DNA from 3 places in the Hydrogenophaga sp. SL48 genome. Region 1 is predicted to be linked to each of the others. Evidence: predicted binding sites of a transcription regulator. Region 1 holds the regulator's gene; each other region holds the start of a gene.
The links. The regulator sigma-54, encoded in region 1, starts transcription at its own class of promoters, with help from an activator protein. The targets are predictions, from matches to a motif close to TGGCANGNAANCTGCTTT.
Positions count from the first base shown of each region.

Region 2: nifH (nitrogenase iron protein) is a predicted target of sigma-54. The motif match lies at 4,745-4,762, and genes of this name have one in related genera.
Region 3: IM738_RS13650 (CmpA/NrtA family ABC transporter substrate-binding protein) is a predicted target of sigma-54. The motif match lies at 3,177-3,194, and genes of this name have one in related genera.

Region 1 covers NZ_CP063400.1:5,096,998-5,103,891, reverse strand. The annotation lists gene IM738_RS24295 (THUMP domain-containing class I SAM-dependent RNA methyltransferase) at 1-969, opposite strand, end outside; gene rpoN (RNA polymerase factor sigma-54) at 1,114-2,757, opposite strand; gene lptB (LPS export ABC transporter ATP-binding protein) at 2,870-3,619, opposite strand; gene lptA (lipopolysaccharide transport periplasmic protein LptA) at 3,649-4,293, opposite strand; gene IM738_RS24275 (thiol:disulfide interchange protein DsbA/DsbL) at 4,430-5,068, opposite strand; gene IM738_RS24270 (SPOR domain-containing protein) at 5,144-5,824, opposite strand; gene argS (arginine--tRNA ligase) at 5,838-6,894, opposite strand, start outside.
Region 2 covers NZ_CP063400.1:1,611,041-1,617,934, forward strand. The annotation lists gene IM738_RS07770 (Ohr family peroxiredoxin) at 1-110, opposite strand, end outside; gene IM738_RS07775 (FmdB family zinc ribbon protein) at 112-360, opposite strand; gene IM738_RS07780 (ArsC/Spx/MgsR family protein) at 347-796, opposite strand; gene IM738_RS07785 (ankyrin repeat domain-containing protein) at 793-1,620, opposite strand; gene draG (ADP-ribosyl-[dinitrogen reductase] hydrolase) at 1,617-2,576, opposite strand; gene IM738_RS07795 (NAD(+)--dinitrogen-reductase ADP-D-ribosyltransferase) at 2,569-3,417, opposite strand; gene IM738_RS07800 (hypothetical protein) at 3,439-4,047, opposite strand; gene IM738_RS07805 (group II truncated hemoglobin) at 4,044-4,514, opposite strand; gene nifH (nitrogenase iron protein) at 4,894-5,790, shown strand; gene nifD (nitrogenase molybdenum-iron protein alpha chain) at 5,876-6,894, shown strand, end outside.
Region 3 covers NZ_CP063400.1:2,881,388-2,888,281, reverse strand. The annotation lists gene IM738_RS13660 (ABC transporter ATP-binding protein) at 1-670, opposite strand, end outside; gene ntrB (nitrate ABC transporter permease) at 667-1,599, opposite strand; gene IM738_RS13650 (CmpA/NrtA family ABC transporter substrate-binding protein) at 1,727-3,010, opposite strand; gene IM738_RS13645 (nitrate regulatory protein) at 3,394-4,656, opposite strand; gene IM738_RS13640 (hypothetical protein) at 4,868-6,496, shown strand; gene cobA (uroporphyrinogen-III C-methyltransferase) at 6,518-6,894, opposite strand, start outside.

The DNA of each region.
Region 1 (6,894 bases):
GCGCTCGCCATACGGCGGGTTGAGCAGCATCAGGCCCGGCGTCTGCGTGGGCGGCATGCGCTGCAGCGCGTCGCCGCCGCGCAACTCCACCGCCTGGGCCACGCCCGCGCGCTCGGCGTTGCGCTGCGCGAAATCGACCATGCGGAACGACACGTCGCTGCCGAACACGATGGGCGCGTGGCCCTCGGGCCAGTCGCGCATGCCGCGCTCGGCTTCGTCCTGGATGGCGGTCCACACGTGGGGCTGGAAGGGCAGCATCTTTTCAAACGCGAAGCGGCGCAACATGCCCGGCGGGATGTTGAGCGCGATCTGCGCGGCCTCGATCACCACCGTGCCGCTGCCGCAGCATGGGTCGTACAGCGGGGTGATGGCGTCCAGCGAGTCGGCGGCGCCGCCGTTCCAGCCGGTGGCGGCGATCATGGCCGCGGCCAGGGTTTCCTTCAGCGGCGCGTCGCCCTTGTCTTCGCGCCAGCCGCGCTTGAACAGCGGCTCGCCCGAGGTGTCGATGTAGAGCGTGAGCTCTTCGGTGGTGAGGTGGGCGTAGATGCGCACGTCGGGCCAGGTGGTGTCCACGCTGGGGCGTTCGCCGCGTTTGTCGCGGAAGCGGTCGCAGATCGCGTCCTTGATCTTCAGTGCAGCGAAGTTGAGGCTGGTGAGCGGGCTGTGCTGCGCCGTGATCTCGACCTTGATGGTCTGCTTCGGCGTGAACCAGATTTCCCAGGCGATCTCGCCAGCCGCGTTGTACAAGTCCTGCTCGCTGCGGTAGCCGCCGTGCCACAGCTGCACCAAGACCCGTTGAGAGAGTCGGCTGTGCAGGTTCAGGCGCATGGCATCGCGCCACGAGGCCTTGACGCCCACACCGCCACGCGCCTTGAAGGCCAGCGGCTCGCTGGTGATGCGCTGCACCTCGTCGGCCAGCATGTCCTCGACGCCGGCGGCGCAGGGGAGGAAGAGTTTGAGTTGGTTCACAGGAAGTACAGATGTTGAGCGCGGGTGCGTCCGCAGGTGGCGATCACGCGCGCCCGTTTCCAGCACGCACCACGGAACTGGCTTTGCCAAGCCGCGGGTGCGGCCCCCCTTGAGGGGGGAGACGCGAAGCGGCGCAGGGGGTGTTCACAGCGCCTTGCGCAAATTCGCCGGCGCGATGCGCAGCGCTTCGCGGTACTTGGCCACGGTGCGGCGCGCGCACTCGATGCCCTGCTCCTTGAGCAGGTCGGAAAGCTGGTTGTCGGAGAGCGGCTTGGCCGCCTCTTCGGCCGCGATGAACTGCTTGAGCAGCGCACGCACCGCGGTGCTCGACGCGTTGCCACCGGTCTCGGTGCCGAGGCTGGAGCCGAAGAAATACTTCAGCTCGTAGGTGCCGAACGGCGTGGACATGTACTTGGCGGTGGTCACGCGGCTGATGGTGGATTCGTGCAGGCCCAGCTCGTCGGCGATCTCGCGCAGCACCAGCGGGCGCATGGCGAGTTCGCCGTGCATGAAGAAGTTGCGCTGGCGCTCGACGATGGCGCTGGAGACGCGCAGGATGGTGTCGAAGCGCTGCTGGATGTTCTTGATGAACCAGCGCGCTTCCTGCAGGCGCTGCTGCATGGCAGCGTGACCGGCCTCGCCGCCGTTGTCACGGCCCCCGCGGTTGCCGCGCATGGCGTTGGCGTAGACGTCGTGCACGCGCAGGCGCGGCATGACCTCGGCATTGAGCGACACCTTGAAGCCGCGACCGGCGCGCGTGACGATCACGTCGGGCACGACCACGTTGCGCTCCACGTCCACGAAGCGGCGGCCCGGCTTGGGTTCCAGCCGTGCAATCAGCGACAGCCCCGAGCGCACCGTCTCGTCGTCCAGGCTGCAGAGGCCGCAAAGGCGCTTCACATCGCGCTTGGCCATCAGCTCCAGCGGCTGGCCACAGATGGCGAGCGCCGCGCGGGCGGCCGGCGAATTGCGCATCTCCAGGATCTGCAGGCGCAGGCATTCGCCCAGGTCGCGCGCGCCGACACCGGCAGGCTCCATCTGCTGCAGCCATTGCAGCGCGGTGTTGAGGCGGCCCTCAATGGCCTCGATGACCTCGAACGCCGGCTCGGCGTGGGACACGGGCGAGGCCGACAGCTGCCACCAGGCCCGCGCCAGGTCGGTCATGCGGTCTTCGAGGTACCCGTCGTCGTTGAGCGACTCGATCAGGAAATACAGGGCGGCGCGGTCTTCGTCGGAGAGGCGCAGGCAGCGCGCCTGCTCGTGCAGGTGGTCCTGCAGGCTCACGGGCACACGCGCCAGATCGGCCGCGCTGGCGGTTTCGTCGTCTTCGCCGGAGGAGCTGTTGTTGCGCGCCGGGGCGTCGCCGCCCCACTCGCTGTCATCGGGCGCCATTTCGACGGTGCCGTCGCCTTCCCAGCTCTCTTCGACCGGGCTGGCGCCTTCGAGCCGGCTTTCCAGATCGTCGGCGGGTGCGCTCTCGGACGGCGCGCTGTCGGTGCTGGACACGCGGCTGTCGAACTCGGTGGCAGCCACCGGGAATTCATCCACGGGCGAGGCCGCGTCGGCGATCTGCTCGGCCACGCTGACCGGCGCATCGGTCTGCGCCAGGCCAAAGTCTTCGCGCTCGGCCGTTTCTTCGCCGCGTTCCAGGAACGGGTTTTCGTCGAGCATCTGCTCGACCTCCTGGGCCATCTCCAGCGTGGACAGCTGAAGCAGCCGGATCGACTGCTGCAGCTGGGGGGTGAGTGCGAGGTGCTGCGAGACGCGCAGCGACAGACCTTGTTTCACAGGGCCTGTCCCGCTTGCTCGGAAAAACGATTCGCCGCCGGGCCGCCCCAAGGCGAATCAGCCCCCTTGGGGGGCAGCGAACCACACGAAGTGAGGAGCGTGGGGGTCATGCTCACATGCGGAAGTTTTCGCCGAGGTACACGCGGCGCACCTCGGCGTTTTCGACGATCTCGGCGGACGTGCCGCTGGCCAGCACGTGGCCGTCGCTGATGATGAACGCGTGGTCGCAGATGCCCAGCGTTTCGCGCACGTTGTGGTCGGTGATCAGCACGCCGATGCCGCGCGCCTTCAGAAAACCGATGATGTGCTGGATCTCCAGCACCGCGATCGGGTCGATGCCGGCGAAGGGTTCGTCGAGCAGGATGAAGCGGGGCCGCGTGGCCAGCGCACGCGCGATCTCGACGCGCCGGCGCTCGCCGCCCGACAAGGACGGCGCGGGCGAGTCGCGCAGGTGGTCCACCCGCAGGTCCTTGAGCAGTTCGTCGAGCCGGCTGTTGATCTCGGATTCACGCAGCGGCTGGCCGTCAGGCCCGTGCTGCAGCTCCAGCACGGCGCGCACGTTCTGCGCGACCGTGAGTTTGCGGAAGATCGACGCTTCTTGCGGCAGGTACCCCAGGCCGAGGCGGGCACGGCGGTGGATGGGCAGGGATTCGATGCGCCGTCCGTCGAGCAGAATCTCACCGCCGTCCGCGCGCAGCAGGCCCACGATCATGTAGAACGAGGTGGTTTTCCCCGCGCCGTTGGGGCCGAGCAGCCCCACGACCTCGCCCTTGTCCACCGACAGCGACACGTCCTTGACCACCTTGCGGCTGCCATAGGACTTCTTGAGACCCCGAACTTCCAGGCGGCTGTTCGACGCCATCCCACCCTGTGGGCTGGAGACGGTCCCCGTCACTTGCGAGGCTCGGTGATCTTGCTGCTGGGACGCAGCTTGGCTGGATCGGTGGGCACAGGCGCGGGCACATTGGCGGCCGGTGCGTCCGGAATCGGCGTGAGCATGGCGCGCACGCGGCCGGTCGGGTTGGCGGCGGTTCGGTTGGTGTCGCCACCCTTGACCGTGAACACCTCGGTCAGGCTGTTGTAGAGGATCTGGCTGCCCACGCTTTCGTCGTTGAGCTGGGTGCCACGGTAACGCCGCAACACGGCCCGTCCGGTGAACAGCACGGTTTCGGCCTTGCTGTCGTATTCGATGCGATCTCCCTCCCCTTCGATCCACTCGTCCAGTCCCTCACGCTTCTGGCGAAAGAACCCGGGCTTCTCTGGGGTGCCCACCAGCAGACCGTACTGGCTGCCCTGGGGATCCTGACGCACATCCATCTTGGCGCCGCGCATGACGATGGTGCCCTTGGTCAGCACGACGTTGCCCGTGAACACGCTGGTCTGGCGCGTGTCTTCGTAGCGCAGGGCGTCGGCCTCCACGTTCATGGGTTTGTCTTTGTCGGCTTTTTCCGCCCGGGCAGCGGAGGACAGCGTCAGCGCGAGGACCGCGACAAACAACCAGGCAGAAGGACGGTGGGGCGTGGTGTGTTGGGGCATGGCTTTGGGGAGGGCACAAATCTTGCATTCATTGTAGCGGTGCAAAACACGTTTCGCTGCCTCGGCGTGAGTTTGTTCCCCACCTGAAAGCACAAGGCCCGCAGACAGCGGGCCTTGTGCGCGTGGACCGAAAAGCTCAGCCCTTGCGAACCTCGGCGATCAGCGTGTCGGCGACCAGCAGGGTGCGTGGACCCTGGCCGCCCACGTAGAAGCGCCCGGCGACGCCCAGTGCGGGCGTGCCTTCGACCTGGTAGGCGTCCTGAAGACCGATCGCCTTTTCACCCAGCTTGGCCGCGGCACCGTTGAAGATGCCGGTGAACTGGTCGCGGTTCACGCCCTGCTTTTCCACCCAGGCCAGGATGGCCGGTGCGGTGGTCAGCGGCAGGCGCTCTTCGTGGATCGCCTTGAACACCTTCTCGTGCAGCTTGTCGACCAGGCCCATGGCTTCCAGCGTGAAATACAGGCGCTGCATCGGCACGAAGTTCTGGTTGAAGGCCACCGGCATGCGACGCACGTTGACGTGGGCCGGTTTGCGTTTGACCCATTCGTTGAAGACCGGCTCGAAGTTGAAGCAGTGGATGCAGCTGTAGGCAAAGAACTCCACCACCTCGACCTGCCCTGCGGGCGATTCGGTCAGCGCGGGCTTGGCCAGGCGCACAAAGTCCTTGCCCTCCTGGAACGCGACGCGCTGGGCGAGCGCGGGCGTCAAACTCATGCCGGCCGCTGCGGCGGCGCCGACAGAGAACAGGCTGCGGGAAAAAACTCGACGGTCCATGTGGTCAAACTCCTTGAAAGGGTGTGTTGGGGCTGTGTCCAAAGCGAAAAGTTCCGTGAGCCGGCAGCACCAGCGTCAGCGTTGCACGCGCACCAGCGCGGCCTCCACCCCGTTGACCTCCAGCTGCTCGCGGGTGGCGTCGGCCATCGACTTCTGGCCGAAGGGGCCCATGCGCACACGGTAGACGGTGCGCCCCGCCTGCTCGCGCTCGCTGACGCTGGCGTCCATGCCCAGCATCGCCAGGCGCGCCTTCTGGGCCTGCGCCTCTTCGGGTGACCTGAAGGCCCCGGCCTGGACGAAATACGCGAACGGATCGGCGCCCGCCGCAGCCGGGTCGGCGGCAGCCCCGGTCTTGGACTTCATGAGATCACCCAGCGGATCGGCTTCGGGCTTGGCCGTGGCCGCATCGGCGGGTTTGGTGGCGCCGGGTTTGGCCGGATCGGTCTTGGTGGCGCTCGCGTCCTTGTCGGGTGGCGTCTGCTCGGGGGTGGACGGCTGCGGCGCCACAGGGGGCTCAGGCAACGGCGCGGGTTTGCCCGCCAGGCCAGCGTTCGGGTTCCAGCCCTTGTTGCGTTCGGCCTCGGCCGCGTCCTGCGCCGGTTTGCGCGACACGCCCCGGTCCACGAACGGCACGGGCACGCGGGTGACGTACACCGCCACCGACAGGGCCACGCCCAGACCGACGAGCAGGCCGACCACGAAACCCGTGAGGGTGCCGCCGTGGTGCTTTCTCGCCTGCGTAGCTTGAAGTTTCATGGGTGCTTTCAATTCACATCTTTTGCGGTGCGCTCACGCCGAGCACCGCCAAACCATTGTGCAATACCTGCGCGGTGGCAGCGACCAGCGCCAGACGGGCCTTTTTCACGGCCTCGTCGTCCACCAGGATGCGCTCGGCGTCGTAGTAGCTGTGGTAACTCGCGGCCAGTTCGCGCAGGTAGAAGGTCACGTCGTGCGGCGCGAAGTCGCGTGCGGCGTCGCTGAGCATGGCCGGGTACTTGGCCAGCAACAGCATGAGCGCCTGTGCCGCCGGGCTGTCCAGCGGCGCGAGGTCCACGTCCTTCAGCGTCGCCACATCGCCGCCCCAGGCCGCGAGCACGGAGCAGATGCGCGCGTGGGCGTACTGCACGTAATACACCGGGTTGTCGTTGTTCTTCTGCACGGCCAGGTCAACGTCGAAGGTGTATTCGGTGTCGGGCTTGCGGCTGAGCAGGAAGAAACGCACCGCGTCCTTGCTGGTCCATTCGATCAGGTCGCGCAGGGTCACGTAGCTGCCGGCGCGCTTGCTGATCTTCACCTCTTCGCCGCCGCGCACCACACGCACCATGGTGTGCAGCACGTAGTCGGGGTAGCCCTGGGGGATGCCCACGCCAGCGGCCTGCAAGCCGGCGCGCACGCGCGCAATGGTGCCGTGGTGGTCGGTGCCCTGGATGTTGATGACCTTGGTGAAACCGCGCTCCCACTTGGCGATGTGGTAGGCCACGTCGGGCACGAAGTAGGTGTAGGTGCCGTCGCCCTTGCGCATGACGCGGTCCTTGTCGTCGCCGTACTCGGTGGACTTGAGCCACAGCGCGCCGTCGAGCTCGTAGGTTTTGCCGGCGTCCACGAGTTTCTTCACCGTCGCGTCCACGCGGCCGCTGGTGTACAGGCTGGACTCCAGGTAGTAGTGGTCGAACTTGACGGCAAAGGCCTGCAGGTCCAGGTCCTGCTCGTGGCGCAGGTAGGCCACCGCGAACTGGCGCATGCCGTCGAGGTCTTGCGCGTCGCCGCTGGCGGTGAACTCGCGGTCGTCGGACTTGACGGTCTTCTTCGCCAGGAAATCGTTGGCG
Region 2 (6,894 bases), 1.9 Mb from region 1:
CCCATCTCTTTGGGCACGGCGAGCTTGAGCTTGAAGCTGCCGTCTTCGCTCTGCACCTGACCACCGCGACCACCCTGGGTCAGCATGGTTGTTTTGTAGACGAGGTCCATGTCAAACGCTCTTTCCTTTGAGCAGCCGCGCCTTTTCGGACGGGCTGTAGTTGTTGAAGTGGCCCTGTGCCGCAGCGAGCCGGCGGTTGGACATGCGGATGGCTTCGATCTTGCCGGCCGGGGCGATGCGCGAGACGCACTTCTCCAGCTCGGTGCTCGCGCAGTGCGGGCAGGTGGGCACCGTGCTGGAACGCACCAGCAGCTCGAACTCGGCCTGGCAGGCTTTGCAGTGGTAGTCAAACATGGGCATGTTGGCCTCCGGTGGGGGTGGAACAAGACTTGGTGGGCGAGGCGCAGCCTTCCAGCGAGCTCGGGCGCTGCGCCGAGGGCACGAGGCCGATCCAGGCCGTGACCGCCGCGGTGTCGAAACCGACATGGCGGCTGCCGTCGGCGGCGTTCAGCATCAGCGGGCGGCGGATCAGCAATGGCTCGGAAATCAGCAGAGCGAGGGCGGCCTCGGCGTTCAGCGCCTCGGGCACCACCTCGCCGCTCTTGATGCGCGGGGCGGCGCGGTTGAACCACTCGGGCACGGACAGCGGTGCGAGAAACGCGAGCAGGGCCTCGGGTGTCCAGTGGGCGGTCAGCAGGTTGCGCCGCTCCAGCGTGTGGCCGGCGGCCTGGAGCACCGCGCGCTGGCGCGCGTTGCCGCCGCAGCCGGGCTTTTCAAAGAAGGTGATGTGGCTCATGTGGGGCTTTCGCTGGGGGCGGGTTGGCGCGCGGGGCGCAGCAGGCGCAGGCATTCCAGGCTGGCGGCCATGTCGAGCGCGCTGAAATCGTCTTGCGTGCGCAGGCTGGCGTCGGCGCCGAGCGCAAGCAGCTGGCGCAGCACGGCGGCCTTGCCGCTGCTGGAGGCGTACATCAGCGCGGTGGCGCCGGTGGTGTTGGTCTGGTCGATGGGCACGCCTGCGCGCACCAGGCGCTGAATGCCCGAGAGATCGCCGTGCACGCAGGCCAGCCAGAGCGCGTTGTTGCCGTCGCGGTTGACCGCGTTGAGCGTGACGCCCTGTTGAAGCAGGGCGCTCACGGTGGCGGCGTCGCCGCGCCAGGCCGCGAGCATCAGGGGCGTGTTGCCGTGGGGGCCGCGCGCATCGGGATCGTCGAAGCCTTCGGCGCGCAGCCAGTCCGACAGCGCTTGCGCGGGTGGTTTGCGTGGCGGTGCGGGCGGAGGCGGTGGGGGCGCTGCAGGGGCTGGTGCGTTCTGCGCCGCGACCCATGCCGCCTGGCCACCGATGAGGTCGCGGACCTCGGTGAAACCGAAGTCGGCAAACATCTGAGCCCACGTCTGGCTGGCGTTGCCGTGGTGGCAGTAGATCAACACGGGGCGGGTGCGGGCGGTGCGCAGCAACAGGGTGTCCTGGTTGTCGCTGCAGAGCCGCACGGCACCGGGCCAGCCGTCGCGCTCATGGCTGGCGGCATCGCGCGCGTCGAGCAGCAGGGCGTTGGGGTGGGCCGCGCACCAGGGGCCGAGCTCGGCCACGGTGAGACGGCGGAAGACGCGTTGGCCTTTCATGGGCGGGGCTCCGGGCAGGGGGGGGTGCTGGCGATGTGTGCGTCCGTCGGGCCACGCGAGAGCGCGAGCAGGCCGCTGCACTGGTCGGTGATGTCCCTCACGGTCTGCGGCTTCAGGCGCTGCAGCCAGCGCCGGGGCAGGGCGGCCGCGCCGCAGCGCGCACCTGCCAGCATGCCGATCAGGGCGCCGGTGGTGTCGGCGTCGTCGCCCTGGTTCACGGTGGCGATCAGTGCTTCTTCGAAGTCGTTGTGCCGGGTGTAGAAGTGCAACACGGTCTGCACCGTGTCCACCACATAGGCCGTGGCGTGGCCGCGGTACGGTGCAAAGTTGAAGGCCGGGTGCTGCTCGATCCAGCGGTGAATCCAGAGCAGGCTGTCCACCTGGCTGGCGCCATCGATGAGCTGGCGCACAAGGTGGCCAAACCCCAGCGTGGCGGCGTCGGACAGCGGGTGGTGGTGCGTCAGCCGCGCCTGCGCGATGGACAGGCGCTCGAAGGCGGCGTCGTTGCCCAGCGTGGCCAGGGCGACGGGCAGGTTGCGCATCAGCGCGCCGTTGCCGCCGTCGCCTGCGTTGTACGGGCCGGAGAGACTGTGTTCGTGGAGGTAACGCAAGATGCCGCGCCGGCAGGTGTTGCCGATGTCCACCGGCTTGGCCTGGAACCACTTCACGAAGGCCTGGCCGATGGCGTGCACCAGTGCGTCGTCGCCCAGGGCGTGGGCCTGCTGGGCCTGCGGGCCGCCTCGCAGCAGGGCCTCACCGAGAGCCAGGCACATGGTGGTGTCGTCGGTGACCTGGCCGCGCGCGAGCTTGAGCCAGCCGCCGCCCACGATGTCGCGGTGCACGCCGTATTGCAGGGCGATCTCACGCGGGCGCATGAACTCCACCGTGGCGCCCAGCGCATCGCCGATGGCGAGACCCAGGTAGGCGCCGAGCACCTTGTCGAAGCGATCATTCATAACGCGCCACCACGTCGTAGTCGCCACCGAGGGCGATCACCTCCTGCTCGCCCTGCAGCACATGGCCCGGCAGCAGGCCGGGGAACACCAGCAGTTTGCTGCGCGGCACCAGCAGCTCGAACACCCAGTCGCCAAAACAAGAGGCGTCTTCGGGGCTGAGGCTGAAGGACACCACGTTGTTGAGCCGCACGCGGCACTGGCGCCCGCGCAGGGAACCGCTCAGCAGCTGCTCTTCCACCCGGTTGCTGCCGCGCCAGAGCCGCAGGTGGCGGCCCTGCATCTGAGGCGCTGGCAGCGGGAAACGGGCCAGCGCCCACTGGCAGAACTCGTACAGCAGGTCGAGCTGCTGGTGGATGTTGTTGCTGTGGTGGCGGCTGCTGGCTTTTTCTTCGAGGTAGGTGATCCAGGCCGGTGAAGGGAAGCGCGCCAGCGGCGCCTTGTGGAAGGTGGGCACGAGGCCGAAACGGCTTTCCACCCAGCCCTTGAGCACCGCACCGGCTGCGCCGTTGGCGTCCATGCCCCAGCCCTGCAGCAGGCGGCGCCAGCTGCCGCGCCAGCGCCGCTGCTCGGCCGTGCCCAGGCCGTCGAGTTCGTGCCGTTCCGGCGGGCGCAGGCCGAAGGCGATGGACAGGTGGTGCACAAAGACCTCGCGCGCTTCGGTCAGGTCGTTGCAGCGGTCCAGCAGCGCGAAGAGACCCGGCTGGGTCTCTCGCGTGCCGGCGATGTGCAGTTCGGGCGCACGCTGGTTGAAGCCCGCGCTGGCCAGCCAGGCCGTGGGCACCCCCACCAGGTTGGTGCTGGTCCAGCGTGGGGGCTGGTCAAGGCCTTCATCGCTCGCCACGGCCGGCTCAAGAGGAACAGATCAGACGGGGCGGTTTTCGTTCGGATTCCGCACGGGTCCCATCAGGGTCAAACCTTCGGCGTAGGTGATGGTGTCGAAAGTGACGTCGAACTTCAGCGCGGCGTCGGCGATGGCGTCGAGCTTGCCTGCGGTGTCCTTCTTCTTCAGGTCGTTCTTTTCCAGGTAGAACAGGTCGAGCAGCTCGTTGTAGACCGTGGCTTCGTCGATGGGCAGCACATAGAACATCGCGCCCTTGTACGGCACCTGGTACTTCTTCGAGAGGTCGATGTTGTTGCAGAACAGGAAGTACTTGCCGCCCGCGCTCAGCGTGTCGCCCAGCACCTCGGCCACGTCCTTCAGGTACTCGAAGCTCAGCAGGTAGCCGGCGAAGAACGAGAGGGTTCTTTCGCCCACGGCGCCCACCGCCATGGTCTGGCCGCAGAGCAACTCGGGCGGGCGGGCCTCGTCGGCCAGCTTGGGCGCGAAGCGCAGCGCGAGCTCACCGCGAAAGCCGACCCGGCCGTACTTGTTGGTGCTGCCCTTGAGCAAGGGGTTGAGCAGACGGCCCTCGCTGTCCAGGCGGGCAAACGCCGTGTCGTCGATCTCTTGGGTGGCCAGGGTGGCGGTCATGGAGCTTCCTTCGGGTTGGTGGCAGGGTTGATGGCAGGTTGTGCCGGGGGATTGGGGGTGTTGCGCATCCAGTCGGCGGTCTTGAAGAAGGCCGCCATCAGCACGCTGTGCAGGTCCGGGGGCACGCCGGTCTGCTGCATGGCCGCGGCCATGCAGGCGAGCCAGGCATCGCGCTGGGGCACGCCGATGGGAAAGGCCGCGTGGCGCATGCGCAGGCGCGGGTGGCCGCGCTGCGCCGTGTAGTCCTTGGGGCCGCCCAGCCACTCGGCCAGGTACAGCCGCAGCACGGCTTTCGTGTGGCCGAGGTCAGGCTCGTGCATGGCGCGGATGCCGGTGGCATCGGGCCGGCTGTCCATCTGGCTGTAGAAGGCGTTGACCAGGCGGTCCACCGCCGCCTGGCCACCGATCGCCTCGAAGTGCGAGGGCGGTGCCAACTGTGTGGTGGTGGGCGCGAGGGGCAGGTTCATGCCTCTCCAACAGCAATCAACGTACCAGGCGCATTTGCCGCGCGGCGGCCACCAAACGCGACACAAAGCCGCCGAAGCGACCCGTTGACGCGATGGGTGTGCGACGGATTTCGCCGTTTTGTCGGGAACAGGACAAAGCCCGGACGGGGCCCATCGCGAGCCTCAAAAAGTGCACTTTTCCCTCTGTAGAGGCCCTGTTTCAAGAGCGACAAAACAGGGGCCAAAACACATGGCACGGAAGCTGCAGAGAGGAGGCTGCGCGGACACCAGTCCGGCCGACGTGAACCTAGAGCAATAAGACCAACAGGCACGGAAGGCTGACCCAAAGTCGCGGCAACGCTTGCTTAGGTTCTTTAACTTTCCTGAATGGAGTACTGCAATGGCCAAACTTCGGCAAATCGCCTTTTACGGTAAAGGCGGCATCGGTAAATCGACCACTTCCCAGAACACCCTGGCTGCTCTGTCCGACCTCGGCCAGAAAATCCTGATCGTCGGCTGCGACCCCAAGGCCGACTCGACCCGCCTGATCCTGCACGCCAAGGCCCAGGACACCATCCTCTCGCTGGCCGCTGAAGCCGGTTCGGTGGAGGACCTGGAGCTCGAAGACGTGATGAAGATCGGCTACAAGGACATCCGCTGCGTCGAGTCCGGTGGCCCTGAGCCAGGCGTCGGCTGCGCTGGCCGCGGCGTGATCACCTCGATCAACTTCCTGGAAGAAAACGGCGCCTACGATGGCGTGGACTACGTGTCCTACGACGTGCTGGGTGACGTGGTGTGCGGCGGCTTCGCCATGCCCATCCGCGAAAACAAGGCGCAGGAAATCTACATCGTGATGTCGGGCGAGATGATGGCCATGTACGCGGCCAACAACATCTCCAAGGGCATCCTGAAGTACGCCAACTCGGGTGGTGTGCGCCTGGGTGGCCTGGTCTGCAACGAGCGCCAGACCGACAAGGAACTGGAACTGGCCGAAGCCCTCGCCGGCATGCTGGGCAGCAAGCTGATCCACTTCGTGCCGCGCGACAACATCGTGCAACACGCCGAGCTGCGCCGCATGACCGTGATCGAGTACGCCCCTGACTCCAAGCAGGCCGCCGAGTACCGCACCCTGGCTTCGAAGATCCACAACAACGCCGGCAACGGCACCATCCCCACCCCCATCACGATGGACCAGCTGGAAGACATGCTGATGGAGTTCGGGATCATGCAAGCGGTCGACGAGTCCGAAGTCGGCAAGGCCGCTGCGGCCGCTGCCGCCCTGGCCGCCGCAGCCTAAATGGCCACAAGTCCGATCCGCCTGGCGTGTGCCGGCGGGTCGGTCTTGACTCTCAAGCAAAACCAAACATCCATTGGAGTTACCCATGACTGCCACAGTTGAAGACCGCAAGGCCACGAACAAAGCCTTGATCGATGAAGTGCTGAAGGCCTATCCCGAAAAGATGGCCAAGCGCAGGGCGAAGCACCTGGGCTCGTTCGAAGAAGGCAAGCCGGACTGCGGCGTCAAGTCCAACATCAAGTCCCTGCCGGGCGTCATGACCATCCGCGGTTGTGCCTACGCCGGTTCCAAGGGCGTGGTGTGGGGCCCCATCAAGGACATGATCCACATCAGCCACGGTCCTGTGGGTTGTGGCCAGTACTCCTGGGCCGCCCGCCGCAACTACTACATCGGCACCACCGGCATCGACACCTTTGTCACGATGCAGTTCACCAGCGATTTCCAGGAAAAGGACATCGTGTTCGGTGGTGACAAGAAACTGGACAAGATCATCGACGAGATCCAGGAGCTGTTCCCCCTCAACAAGGGCATCTCGATCCAGTCGGAGTGCCCGATCGGCCTGATTGGAGACGACATCGAAGCCGTCTCCAAGAAGAAGAGCAAAGAGTACGAAGGCAAGACCATCGTGCCCGTGCGCTGCGAAGGTTTCCGTGGCGTGAGCCAGTCGCTCGGCCACCACCTGGCCAACGACGCGATCCGCGACTGGGTGTTCGACCGCACCGACCCGAACAAGCGCCCCGAGTTCGTCTCCACGCCCTACGACGTGGCCATCATTGGCGACTACAACATCGGTGGCGACGCCTGGTCCAGCCGCATCCTGCTCGAAGAAATGGGTCTGCGCGTGATCTCCCAGTGGTCCGGCGACGGCACCATCGCCGAGATCGAGAACACGCCCAAGGCCAAGCTCAACGTGCTGCACTGCTACCGCTCGATGAACTACATCAGCCGCCACATGGAAGAGAAGTACGGCATTCCATGGGTGGAATACAACTTCTTCGGCCCGACCATGATCGAGAAGAGCCTGCGTGAGATCGCCAGCCACTTCGACGACAGCATCAAGGCCAAGGCCGAAGAGGTCATCGCCAAGTACAAGCCGCTGATGCA
Region 3 (6,894 bases), 2.2 Mb from region 1:
TGGCGGCGGGCCCATTGGTCATCATCACGATCTTGTCGGACAGCAGCACGGCTTCGTCCACGTCGTGCGTGACCATGACCACGGTGGCCTGCGTGGCCGCCACGATCTCCAGCAGCTCATCCTGCAGCTTGGCGCGGGTCAGCGCGTCGAGCGCGCCGAAGGGTTCGTCCATCAGCAGCACCTTGGGCTCCATCGACAGCGCCCGGGCAATGCCCACGCGCTGCTTCATGCCACCCGAGATTTCGCCGGGGCGCTTCTGTGCGGCGGGCGTGAGACCCACCAGGGCCAGCGCGGCTTCGGTGCGGGCCTTCAGCTGGGCCTTGCTTTCGGTGGCGGCGAACACGCGTTCCACCGCGAGATACACGTTCTCAAAACACGTGAGCCAGGGCAGCAGCGAGTGGTTCTGGAACACCACCGCGCGCTCGGGGCCGGGGCCGGCGATCTCGCGGTCGGCGCAGAGCAGCACGCCGTGGGTGGGCGTGGTCAGGCCGGCGATCAGGTTGAGCAGCGTGGACTTGCCGCAACCCGAGTGGCCGATCAGCGCCACGAACTCACCCTTGGCCACCGTGAGGTTGATCTCGCGCAGCGCGGGGAAATTGCCCTTCTTGGTCTTGAAGGTCTGCTCGACGTTCTGGATGTCGATGTACTTGGCGTCGTTGCTGTTGCTCATGACTTGACTTCCTCGAACGTGAACAGGGTGGCGATCTTGATGAGCGCGAATTCGAGCAGCAGGCCGACGATGCCGATGACGAAGATCGCGATGATGATGGAGGAGACGTTGAGGTTGTTCCACTCGTCCCAGACCCAGAAGCCGATGCCCACGCCGCCGGTCAGCATCTCGGCCGCGACGATCACCAGCCAGGCCGTGCCCACCGCCAGGCGCACGCCGGTCAGCAGGTAGGGCAGCACGGCGGGGAACAGGATCTTGGTGAAGATCTTCCACTCGCTCAGGTTGAGCACACGGGCCACGTTCATGTAGTCCTGCGGCACACGCTGCACGCCCACCGCGGTGTTGATGATCATGGGCCAGATCGAGCAGATGAAGATGGTCCAGATGGCGGCCGGGTCGGCGCCCTTGAACACCAGCAGACCGATGGGCAGCCAGGCCAGCGGCGACACCGGGCGCAGCAGGCTGATGAGCGGGTTGAACATGCGGCTCAGGAACTCGAAGCGGCCGATGGCGAAGCCGGCGGGAATGCCGACCGCTGCGGCCAGGCCGAAGCCGATGGCCACGCGCTTGAGCGAGGCCAGCACGTTCCAGCCCACGCCCTGGTCGTTGGGGCCGTTGCTGTAAAACGGGTCGGAGAACACCTGCACCGCCTGCGCCCAGGTCTCGGCGGGTTTGGGGATGCCGCTGTTGCCGGTGCTGGCGATCAGTTGCCAGAGCAGCACCAGGCAGGCCAGCCCCAACACGGGTGGCAGCACCGCCATCCACACGCCCCGGAAGTCGCGGCTGGCGGCCGAGGGGCGGGCGCTGACCGCGGGCGTCGCAGGCGCTTCGGTTTTGGGTTTGCTCATGGCTTTGCCCATCGGTGAGTGGGAGCTGGTGACCGGCGGTGCCGAAGCCTCCAGCGGTGAATGAAAAACGGCGCTGACCATGGTTTTTCCTTAGAAGTGAAACAACGAGGGGCGAAATGTCTTAAGCCGGGAACGCCGCGGAACTGGCTTTGCCAGGCCGCCAGCGTTGCCCCCTTGAGGGGGTCGCGCGCAGCGCGGCGGGGGTGGGTCAAGCCTTGATGCGGAACGCATCGGCGTACTTCGCCGGGTCCTTGCCGTCCCAGACCACGCCGTCCATCATCTTCACGCTGCGCATGTCCGACTTGGGCAGCGGCGTCTTGCTGGCGCTGGCGGCTTCCTTGTAGACGTCGATGCGGTTGACCTTCTTGGCCACGGCCAGGTAGTCGGGGTGGGTCTTCATCAGGCCCCAGCGCTTGTGCTGGGTCATGAACCACATGCCGTCGCTCAGGTAGGGGAAGTTCACCGAGCCGTCGTTGTAGAACTTCATGTGGTTCGGGTCGTCCCAGGTCTTGCCCATGCCGTTCTGGTAGCGGCCCAGGATGCGCTGGTTGATCGCGTCCACGCCGGTGTTCACATAGGCGCGCTGGGCGATGGTCTCGGCCATCTTGTTCTTGTTCTGCAGGCCGGCGTCGATCCACTTGCTGGCTTCCAGGATCGCGGCGGTCACGGCGCGCGCGGTGTTGGGGTTCTTGGCGACGAAGTCGGCCGTGGTGCCCAGCACCTTCTCGGGGTGGTCTTTCCAGATGTCCTGCGTGGTGTTGGCGGTGATGCCGATGCCGTCCATGATGGCGCGGTGGTTCCAGGGCTCACCCACGCAGAAACCGTCCATGTTGCCCACGCGCATGTTGGCCACCATCTGCGGCGGGGGCACCACGATGGCGCGCGTGTCCTTGAACGGGTCGATGCCGGCGCTGGCCAGCCAGTAGTAGAGCCACATGGCGTGGGTGCCGGTGGGGAAGGTCTGGGCGAAGGTGTATTCGCGCTTTTCGGCGGCCATCAGCTTGGCGAGCGAGGGGCCGTCCACGGCGCCCTTGTCGGCGAGCTTTTTCGACAGCGTGATGGCCTGGCCGTTGTGGTTCAGGTTCATCAGCACGGCCATGTCTTTCTGCGGGCCCGAGGTGCCGAGCTGCAGGCCGTAGACCAGGCCGTAGAGCACGTGCGCCATGTCGAGCTCGCCATTGACCAGCTTGTCGCGCACGCCGGCCCAGCTGGCTTCCTTGGTGGGCACGATGGTCACGCCGTACTTCTTGTCGAAACCGAGGACGTTGGCCATCACCACGCTGGCGCAGTCGGTCAGCGGGATGAAGCCGATCTTGACCTCGGTCTTCTCCGGCGCGTCGGAGCCGGCGGCCCAGACGCCGCTGTGGCCCAGGGTGGAGAAGAAGGTGGCGGTGGCCGCACCCTTCTTGATGAAGTCGCGGCGCGAGGCGCTGGCCGGGGCCGGTGCTTCGGGCGTGGCGGCCACGGTGGGGGGTGTGGTGCTTGAGGTCATGTCCAACTCCTTGCTGATGAATAAATCGAAAAAATCGGTGGCCAAAAACAAAACGGCGCCCATTTCCAGCCCAGCGTGATGGGGCTTGAAATGGACGCCGTTGTCCTGTGTCTCGGGAGACTGCGGGGTTTGTGCCGCCATTGGCACAGGTCCCGTTGAGAGGATCTAAGCAGGGAGCGTGCCAGGCCTCGGTGGGTGGCCCGGTGCGGTCGGAAGATGCTTGATATTCAAGGGAAAAACGGGCTTTGGCCCGGGGGCCGGGCGCCGCGCGAGCCTGGTGGCGGTGGCGAGGTGGGGCGGTGCTCCAGGCTTCAGCTTGGTGCGCCGCAGGGGCGGGGCACAGGTTTTGTGCGCCGCAACACCCCGGCGCCGGTCGCCCCCGGTCAGCGCCGCCGTTCGGGCAGCACCTCGGCCATGGACAGCACCGCTTCGGCCACGTCGATCAGGCGGCGGTTCTGGTTCATGGCCATCTGGCGCAGGGTCTTGTGGGCCTCGGCCTCGCTGAGGTTGCGGTGCGCCATCAGCAGGCCCTTGGCGCGCTCGACCAGCTTGCGCTCGTTGAGGCTGGCGCGCACGGTGTCGAGCTCGTCGCTGATGGCCTGCAGGCGGCGCGCCTGGTCCTGCACCAGGTCGAGGATGGAGCGGTCGAGCTGGTGGCCGTAACCCTGCGTCGGGTGGCTGCCGGCCACGTGGTCGGGCACCGGGTGCTGGAAGAACGAGAGCGGATCGGCCGGCTGGGTGGCGTCGGGGTCGAGGCCCTCGAACGCCAGCAGCTCGTCCAGCGCGGCCTGGGTCTTGTGTTCGCACAGCCGCTGCAGGCTGTGGGCGAGCCGGTCTTCCACCGTCTTCATGCGGTCCATGCGCACGCTGCAGCAGTCGAACCAGGGCTGGCTCTGGTTGGCGTCGAGCGGGCTGCCGTCGGTGGCGGTGCAGAGCACGCGGCGCATGCGCTCCAACTCGGCGCGGGCGGCCATGGTGTCGCGGTCGGCCGTGGCCCAGAGCGTGGCGAGTTCGTCGCTGGCGAACTCCTTGAACACCTGCAGGCAGCGTTCCTGCGAATCGATCAGGTGCAGCAGGCGCTGCTGCTCGGCGCTCTCGGCGCGTCCGCTGGCGTAGAGCGCCGAGCCCGCGGCGCGTTCCTGGCCGGCGAACTCCTTGCCCTGCATGAAGTTGAACAAGGCCACCAGCTGACGCGAGATGGTCGGGTCGCTGGCGCTGTCGGCGGCCTCGAACACCACCGCCAGCAGGCCGGCGATCAGGCGCACATAGGCCTCGGTGGCCTGGCGCGCCGTCCAGGCCTGGGTGTCCACTTGCTCGCGCAGCGCGGGCAGGGCGTCGAGCCCCTGCAGCACGTAGGCGATGCGGCTGAACAGGCGCGCGCCGTGGCCGAGGTGGGCGTCGAGGTTGGCGAAACAGCGGCGCAGCTCGGTCTCTGTGGCCTGGCACTCGGTGATCTGCTGCTGGCGCGGTTCGGCGAAGCGGCTGCCCTGCGAGGCGAGGAACAGGTTGGACAGGCCGCGCTCGCGCTGCAGGCCGTGCACCAGCCGGCCGGTCACGTTCACCAGCGCGCTGGTGAGCGCGAGCTGGCGCAGGGCGTCGATTTCGCAGCGCTTGGCGGCGATCAGGAAATTGAGTCCCGATTTCAGGGACGAGGGGGTGGAGGGCATGCTGGTGGGGAAGCCTGCAATAACTGTGCCTCAGGCGGCGCGGAGGGGGTTGGCTCGTCGGCCGCAGGCCGCCGCTGGTCTCGGGCGGTGCGCGCCCGCGCGCGGGATGGGTTGAAATGCGCCTTCATTTTGCACAAAGACCTCCGTCTCTCACCGTCCGGGCCTCACCATGAATCTGTTCGCGCGTCATTTGTCCCTGGCACCCCGGGTGGGTCGAGGCAGGCTGGTGGTGGCTTTGGGGCTGTGTGCCGGTCTGCTGGTGGCCTGCGGCGGCGGTCAGTCGGGGGGTGATGCGCAGGGCCCGGGTGCCGGCGCCCCGGCAGTGGCCCGTGATTCGGGTCAGCCCATGACCGAGGCCCAGGCGCTGCAAGCGGGCGCGGCGCTGAATGCGAAGAGCCTGCAGGACGCCCTGGCCCGGGCCCGGACCCTGCCCGCGACCAGCGCGGTGGCGCCGGGCGAGGTGGCGCCGATCGGTGCCTACACCCTGGGCGAGGTCTCCCGCAAGGCGGTCGGCCGGGTGGCCGTTTTCCGCTTCTACAACACCGGCACGGGCGCACATTTCTACACCACCGATGTGGGCGAGCGCGAGCAGGTGTACCGCACCGCGCCCTCCATGAGCCCGGAGGGCGAGGCGTTTTATGCGGCCAGCGCCCCCTCGACCGGCCTGAGCCCGGTACACCGCTTCTTCAACACCCAGACGGGCGTGCACTTCTACACCGTCAGCGAGGAAGAACGGGACAGCGTGGTGGCCAACCTGCCCCAGTTCAACTACGAAGGCGTGGCCTACCACGCCAGCCTGGTGCCGGCGGCCGGGTTCAAGCCGCTGTACCGGTTTTTCCTCATCGGCCAGGGCGTGCATTTCTACACCGCGAGCGAGGAAGAGAGCCAGTCGGTGAAGGCCAACATGAGCGCGACCCATCAATATGAGGGCGTGGGCTACTACGTGATGGACGCGGCCTGCGCCAGCCCGCCCTGCGGCAGCACCGGGCCCAACCGGCCGCGCGTCTTCATCCCGCTGCACGGCAACAACCAGCTGGCCGACGAAGCTTCGCTGGACGCGGACTGGACCTACGTGCGCCAGAACGCCCATGGCATCTGGGGCAACAACGCCAACATCTCCGACGCCCAGAGCGCCAGCCTCATCCGCAAGATGGCCACGCGCAACCTGATCACCGAGTTCCCGGTGCCCTCGGGCACGTCTGCGTGGCTGCCGCTCAGCGCGTTCAACAACCTCCAGGAGCTCTACCCCGACCTCGACCAGAGCCTCAACCCCGAAGCCATCGCCTTCTACACCAGCGACACCAGCCGCTGGAACGGGCGCACCGTGGCCCAGGCCGAAGCGATCTACACCGACCCCGCCGCGTCGGCGACCCGCCGGTACGGGGCCGTCTACACCGGCTGGCAGCCGCAGAACTTCGACCCGACCAACGCCAAGTACATCTACAACAACCCCAACGCTTTGATGGCCTTCCGCAGCAGCAAGGGCACCTTCATCGAGTGCCCGCTGGGTGGGTGCACGAGCGGGAAGCTCGGAGAAGCGTTCCGCCGGGCGATCCGCGAAACCCACGTGCGCGGGCGGCCCTTCATCTGGTTCGCCAGCAACGCCAACAGAACCACCCCGGGCTGGCTGGCTTCGTTCCAGGCCACCTACAACGCGGTGGCCAATGAAGGCCTCTGGCGCCCGGAAGACGTGATCGTCATCATGAACTACGGCGGTGTGTATCCGATGCTGCCCGAGGCGGTGGGCGGTGTGGCGGCCGACACGTCCACCGGCCTGGCCTACTGGGCCCTGCAGCAGCGCGCCGCGGCGACGCCCTGACGGCGCCCGCTCAACGCCCCCTCACGCCATCGCGGACCGTTCCATCACGGCGCTGGAGCCGTCCCGGGGCCGTTCGGCTTGCAGCGCCGGGGCCGTTTCCTGGGGCTGCAGCTGCGCGCGCAGCGCCACCACCCCGCCGATCATGATGAGCGCCGGCGGGCGCACCTGGTGGCGCAGCGCCAGCGCGGGCAGCTCGGCCACCGTGCCGGTGATGCAGCGTTCTTCGGGCATCGTGGCCTTCTCCACCAGCGCCGCTGGCGTGCCGGGCGGCAGGCCGTGGGCGAGCAGCTGGCGGCAGATCTCGGGCAGGTTGTTCACCCCCATGTAGAGCACCACGGTCTGGCGCGGGCGCGCGAGCATGGCCCAGTCCATGTCCAGGCCCTTGTCGTCGCGCGTGT